Regions from separate parts of the Streptococcus sp. SN-1 genome, predicted to be linked through region 2. Evidence: predicted binding sites of a transcription regulator. Region 2 holds the regulator's gene; each other region holds the start of a gene.
What was found. Region 2 encodes Rex, which represses fermentation and respiration genes when NADH is low (regulators of the CRP and FNR family bind a similar motif). Its sites were predicted from a motif close to TTGTGAANTANTTCACAA; they were not measured.
Positions count from the first base shown of each region.

Region 1: ACAM22_RS08885 (zinc-dependent alcohol dehydrogenase family protein) is a predicted target of Rex. The motif match lies at 1,207-1,224, and genes of this name have one in related genera.
Region 3: adhE (bifunctional acetaldehyde-CoA/alcohol dehydrogenase) is a predicted target of Rex. The motif match lies at 1,277-1,294, and genes of this name have one in related genera.

Region 1 covers NZ_AP028929.1:1,911,987-1,914,254, forward strand. The annotation lists gene ACAM22_RS08885 (zinc-dependent alcohol dehydrogenase family protein) at 72-1,130, opposite strand; gene nagA (N-acetylglucosamine-6-phosphate deacetylase) at 1,291-2,268, opposite strand, start outside.
Region 2 covers NZ_AP028929.1:924,470-926,737, forward strand. The annotation lists gene ACAM22_RS04135 (gamma-glutamyl-gamma-aminobutyrate hydrolase family protein) at 1-648, opposite strand, end outside; gene ACAM22_RS04140 (redox-sensing transcriptional repressor Rex) at 666-1,307, opposite strand; gene ACAM22_RS04145 (DUF4649 family protein) at 1,390-1,605, opposite strand; gene ACAM22_RS04150 (DUF1831 domain-containing protein) at 1,613-1,960, opposite strand; gene ACAM22_RS04155 (cysteine desulfurase family protein) at 1,965-2,268, opposite strand, start outside.
Region 3 covers NZ_AP028929.1:1,889,491-1,891,758, reverse strand. The annotation lists gene yajC (preprotein translocase subunit YajC) at 1-141, shown strand, start outside; gene ACAM22_RS08755 (low molecular weight protein-tyrosine-phosphatase) at 188-631, shown strand; gene ACAM22_RS08750 (hypothetical protein) at 618-1,028, shown strand; gene adhE (bifunctional acetaldehyde-CoA/alcohol dehydrogenase) at 1,329-2,268, shown strand, end outside.

The sequences.
Region 1 (2,268 bases), 990 kb from region 2:
AGATAAAAAATTCAGCCATCTGATAAATGACTGAATTTATATTTACTTATGTTCCAAAATGTTTTTACTACTTAAGATTCTGAAATATCGTTTTCAATGATGACCTTAATTGCATGGTGGTCTGCTGCCTTACTGAAGACTTCGTAGGCTTTTTCAATTTCACTGAGTTTGAAATAGTGAGTTACCAATTTTTCTGGTTCAATCTTATGACTTTCAAGTGCTTTCAACAATTGTGGAGTTGTATTTGTAGATACCAAACCAGTTGTTACATTGATGTTGCGAATCCAAAGTTTGTCCAAATCGAATTCAACTGGTTTACCATGTACACCACAGTTGGCAACTGTTCCGTCTACACCGATAATCTTTTGACAGAAATCAAATGTTGCAGGAATACCAACAGCTTCGATAGCAACATCTACACCACGACCATCTGTCAAATCATAAATTTCTTTAATGGCTTTTTCAGGGTCTGAAGAATTAACCTTGTGAGTCGCACCAAATGATACAGCAGTTTCCAAGCGGTTATCGTCTAAGTCCACCATAATCAATTTGGCTGGTGAGTAGAACTGAGCTGTCAAAAGAGCAGCCAATCCAACTGGACCTGAACCAATAATGGCCACACTACAACCAGGTTCTACTTTCCCTTTCAAGACACCAATTTCATACCCAGTAGGCAAAATGTCTGATAACATAACCAAGGCTTCATCTGACAAGTCTTCTGGAGTATGGTAAAGAGTGTTATCTGCATGAGGGACACGTAAATATTCAGCCTGCATACCGTCAATCAAGTGACCGAAAATCCAGCCCCCTTCGTCTTCACAATGGGCATAAATTCCTTTTTTACAGTAGTAGCATTTACCACAGGCACAGACACAAGAAATCAAGACCTTGTCGCCTTTTTTGAAATTCGAAACTCCTTCTCCAACTTCTTCAACAATCCCAATCCCTTCGTGACCAAGAATGGTACCACTTTTGCAAGCAGGAACATCCCCTTTGATAATATGGAGGTCTGTTCCACAAATAGTGGTTTTTACGATACGCACAATAGCGTCTGTCGGCTTGCGAATCACTGGTTTGTCAACGTCAACAAAAGAAGCAAGTCCTGGTTTAACATAAGTATAGGCTTTCATAAAGTACTCCTCCGTTTTTTATTTGTACTATTTATAATGTAATTGTAAGCCTTTTCATTTGTTTCTTCAAGTTTTTTTGTGATTTTTTTAACTTTTTTATTAACCGGTAAAGAAATATAGATAAAAAGCAGAAGCTAGTCTCTAACCCCTGCTTTATATCTTATGCTTGATAACGTTTCACACCGTCTAGATAGGTTGCTACCAATTCCAAATCTTTATCTAATACGATAAAGTCCGCATCATAACCTTCACGGATTTGGCCACAGACATCGTCAATATGAACAGATTTTGCTGGGTTAAGGCTGGCCATCATGACCGCTTCGTGTGGATTTGCAATACCCCACTCGACTACATTTCTCATACCATCTTTAAGTTTGAGGATAGAACCTGCCAAATTACCAGTAGATTTGAGACGTGCAGTTCCATTTGCTACTACAACAGGGAATTCTCCCAACATATAGTCACCATCTTCAAGCCCACCAGCTGTCATACAGTCCGTAATAAGAGCGATGTTTTCTGTCCCCTTTTGCTTAAGTAAAATCTCACAAGCTTTTGGATCTACGTGGTGACCATCACAAATCAATTCTGCGTAAGTATGTGGGAGCTCATACATAGCTCCTACCATACCGAGTTCGCGGTGTGTTAAACCACGCATCCCATTATAGGCATGTACCCATACACTAGCTCCAGCATCAACTGCCTTCTTAGCTTGTTCAAATGTCGCATCTGAGTGTCCAAGTGCAACTGTCACACCCTCACCTGTAATAGTACGTACAAAATCTTCCACCCCATCACGTTCTGGTGCAATAGCGATCTTATTTAGCATCCCTTTTGCAGCATCCTGCCAAGAATGAAACTCCTCAACACCCGGGTCTCTCATATAAGTTGGATTTTGTGCCCCCTTAAAAGTTTCTGTGAAATATGGACCTTCATAATAAATCCCACGAATCTTAGCACCTGTTGCTTCTTTATAATGGTTTCCAAGATTTTCAGTGACTGCAAGCAATTGCTCATAAGTGGCTGTTAAAGTTGTGGGCAAGAAACTGGTAACACCGGTACTAAGAAGTCCTTCACTCATAGTGTGCAATGTACCTTCAATGTTGTTGTCCATCACATCTACACCTGCATATCCATGAAT
Region 2 (2,268 bases):
GGGACGATTTTCAAATAGAAATTCTGGATGCCATTGGACACCGAGAAAGGCGACATCATCCGTACTCATGACAGCTTCAATGATACCATCCTTAGGATCATGAGCTGCAATCTTTAAGTTAGGTGCTAAATCCTTAATACTCTGATGGTGGAAGGAGTTGATATGGGAGATTTCTCCATAGATTTCTCGGAGAACGGTATTTGGTTCTGTCACTAAGCGTTGGGTTGTGTACTCGGCAGAACAATCCTGCCAGTGATCTTCGATATCTTGGTACAAAGTTCCACCCATGGCAACGTTAAAGAGTTGTGTTCCACGGCAGACAGAAAAAATTGGCTTTTTCTGTTTAATAGCTTCCTTGATGAGGGCTAGTTCAAAGATATCTCTTTGAAGATGGTAGTCATCGCTGTCGATGGTTTTTGGTTCACCATAGAATTTTGGATCAACATTTTGCCCACCTGTCAAGATGAGTTTGTCAATCATACTGATATAGTGGCTAGCCATTTCTTGATCACCAATCGGTAGGATGATGGGAATCCCTCCAGCGTCTTTAACGCCTTCAACAAAGCCTTTTGCTACGTAGCTCATCATGATGTCATCATCTGGATGAGTTTTTTCGTTTCCTGTAATCCCTATAACTGGTTTTTTCATAAAATGATGTTCGCTTTCTAATCCTCTTTTCGCATGAAATAGAGGAGGGTTTGGAGTTCACTTGTCAAATCTACGTACTGAACGACCACATCTTTTGGTAAATGCAGATGGACAGGTGAAAAACTGAGAATTCCTTTCACGCCAGCATCCACCAAGAGATTAGCAACCTCTTGTGACTTAACGCTGGGAACGGTCAGGATAGCAGTCTTAACATCAGCATCCTTGATTTTATCCTTGATTTGAGAAATTCCGTAAATAGGAATCCCATCAGGGGTTTGGCTACCGACTTCAGGATGGTCATCTAGGTCAAAGGCCATGATAATCTTCATCTTGTTACGTTCGTGGAAGCGGTAGTGGAGAAGGGCATGGCCCATATTTCCAATACCTACAAGCATGACATTGGTAATGGAGTTATCATTGAGCAAATCGGCAAAAAACGTCATCAGTTTTTTGACATCATAGCCAAAGCCACGACGACCAAGTTCACCAAAATAGGAAAAATCACGACGTACGGTCGCGGAATCAATCCCAATGGCCTCTGCAATTTGCTTAGAGTTGGCACGTTCAATCTTTTCTGCATGAAATCTCTTAAAAATTCGATAGTAGAGAGAGAGTCTTTTCGCTGTAGCTTTTGGAATAGCAGACTGTTTATCTTTCACAAAATCACAACCTTTCTATTCTTCTATTTTATAGAAACATTGTGAAAAAATCAACAAAAACAAGAAAAAACTAAGAAAAATCTTAGTTTTGATGTAAAAAATCTGCATGTGATAGAAATCGGTAGAGGTCTCCGACCAGACCCTGATAAACTTTCTGGCCATTAAAAGTCAGAGAAGTCACATAAAGTGTATCTGGTAGGGTCACACATCCTGACAGAGCCAGCATGAGAGCCTCATAATCTTCATACTTGAGAGTCCGCTCTACATGATAGTTATCCTTATAGGTCAGTTCAAACATATGGGACCTATCTTTCAGATTTTGTAAAGACACCACGTTCTACCAAGCTATCCATGAGGAAATAGAATTTTTCCTGATGAATGTGGTGGTCTTCTGATTTGAAAATATCAACTAGACGTAGCCCAAACTTGTCAGTGATATTGATTTTAGCACCTGTAAGTTCCTTGTTAATGATGATTTTGAGTTGGAATCCCTCACCGCTGTTCGGAACTTTTTCCAAAAGGCGAGTCAATTCATAGTTACCAACCTTAGTCTCAAAAAAGGTGTTGTCCTTAAGGGTGAATTTTTTAACAGAAGGGCTAAGAGTGTAGTCGTAACGACAATTTTTTAACTGAATGGTTTTTTCAAATGCCATATGGCTAACCTCCGATAATTTCTTTTAAGGTTTTTGCGAGGGTTTGTAGGTCTTCAACGGTATTTTGTGGCGACAAACTGATGCGAACGGATTCCTTCAAGCGTTCTGAATTTGCTCCGTACATAGCTTCAAGAACATGGCTGGATTGGACAATGCCTGCCGTACAGGCTGAGCCAGTAGAGATAGAAATTCCAGCTAAATCTAGACGAAGGAGTAAGAGGTCATTTTTCTGGTCAGGAAATCCAATATTGAGAACATAAGGGAGATGGTGTTCGCCTCTATTCAGGTAATATTGAACTCCCTCTAGC
Region 3 (2,268 bases), 970 kb from region 2:
ACAGTCGATGAAGTAGATACTGAGAAGAGAACGATCGTTCTTGATGTAGATGGAGTTTACTTGACTTTTGAACTAGCTGCTATCAAGACAGTATTACCGATGAAAGAAACAACTTCACTAGAAGGCGCAATTGAAAAATAAGACGGGACTACTAACTCCCGTTTTTCTATAAAAGAAAGGAAATGGGATGAAAAAACTAGTCTTTGTCTGCCTGGGAAATATTTGTCGCAGTCCTATGGCTGAGTTTGTTATGAAATCAATGACAGATAATTACGAAATCCAAAGTCGAGCGACTTCCTCTTGGGAACATGGTAATCCGATTCATAAGGGAACTCAAGGAATTTTTCAACAATATGAGATTCCCTATGACAAAGCCAAAACGTCGCTTCAGATTAGTAAGGAAGATTTTGAAGTTTTTGATTATATTATCGGAATGGATGCTTCAAATGTTTCTGACTTACGTCAGATGTGTCCAGCAGACTGTCAAGATAAGATTTACTCATTTGCATCTGAAAGTGTTCCAGATCCTTGGTATACAGGAGATTTTGAGGAAACCTATCAGCGTGTTCAAGAGGGTTGTCAAGCATGGTTAGAACGTTTAGAGAAGGAGAGTGAGGATGGAAAATCTTAAGAATTTTTACGAAAAGTATCGTGTCTATCTGACTCGTCAACGTTTAGAGCTTTTGGCAGTAGTTACGATTGTTTTTTGTGCTGTACTCGTCTTTTTTCTAAATATTCCCGGAAAAGGCATCTTAAAACTCGATAATGGAACGATTGTTTATGACGGCAGTCTTGTCCGAGGTAAAATGAATGGTCAAGGAACCATTACCTTCCAAAATGGAGACCAATATACAGGTGGTTTCAGCAATGGAGCCTTCAACGGAAAAGGTACCTTTCAATCCAAAGAAGGCTGGACCTACGAAGGGGATTTTGTAAATGGTCAAGCTGAAGGAAAAGGAAAACTAACAACAGAACAAGAAGTTGTTTATGAAGGGACTTTTAAACAAGGCGTTTTTCAACAAAAATAAAGCCTCCTTATCAAAGGAGGTATTGTTAGTACCTAAAAGTAAGCGCTTACTAGAAAATCTATCTCTTTCCAAGCTCCTCTTCCAATCAAGCTTGTGAAATAAAAAAATATTTAAAATTAATTTCACAAACTCTAAAGAAAAAACTCGATAAGTAAAGAAAATGGGAAAAAATTCACAAACAATAAAAAATTCTTTGTGAAATGTTTATGAAACTGTTTACAAAGTTGAAATAATGCGTTATAATAAACTTGTGAAAAAATTAACAAAGGATATCAATCCTTGAAAGCTATGGAGGAAAATATGGCTGATAAAAAAACTGTGACACCAGAAGAAAAGAAACTCGCTGCTGAAAAGCATGTCGATGGTTTGGTGCAAAAAGCTCTAGTTGCTCTTGAGGAAATGCGTAAACTCGACCAAGAACAGGTTGACTACATCGTAGCTAAAGCGTCAGTGGCAGCTTTGGATGCCCACGGAGAATTGGCTTTACATGCCTTTGAAGAAACAGGACGTGGTGTATTTGAAGATAAAGCGACTAAGAACTTGTTTGCTTGTGAACATGTAGTAAACAACATGCGTCACACTAAGACAGTTGGCGTTATCGAAGAAGACGATGTAACAGGATTGACTCTCATCGCTGAACCGGTTGGTGTTGTCTGTGGTATTACTCCTACAACAAACCCAACATCAACAGCGATCTTTAAGGCATTGATTTCATTGAAGACTCGTAATCCAATCGTCTTTGCATTCCACCCATCAGCTCAAGAATCATCAGCTCACGCAGCTCAAATCGTTCGTGATGCTGCGATTAAAGCAGGAGCTCCTGAAAACTGTGTACAGTGGATCACTGAACCATCTATGGAAGCAACAAGTGCCCTTATGAACCACGAAGGTGTTGCAACAATCCTTGCAACAGGTGGTAATGCCATGGTTAAAGCTGCATACTCATGTGGTAAACCAGCTCTTGGGGTAGGTGCCGGAAACGTTCCAGCTTATGTTGAAAAATCAGCAAACATCCGTCAAGCAGCACACGATATCGTTATGTCTAAATCATTTGATAATGGTATGGTCTGTGCATCTGAACAAGCGGTTATCATTGATAAAGAAATTTATGATGAATTTGTAGCAGAGTTCAAATCATATCACACTTACTTTGTAAACAAAAAAGAAAAAGCACTTCTTGAAGAATTCTGCTTCGGCGTGAAAGCAAATAGCAAAAACTGTGCTGGTGCAAAATTGAACG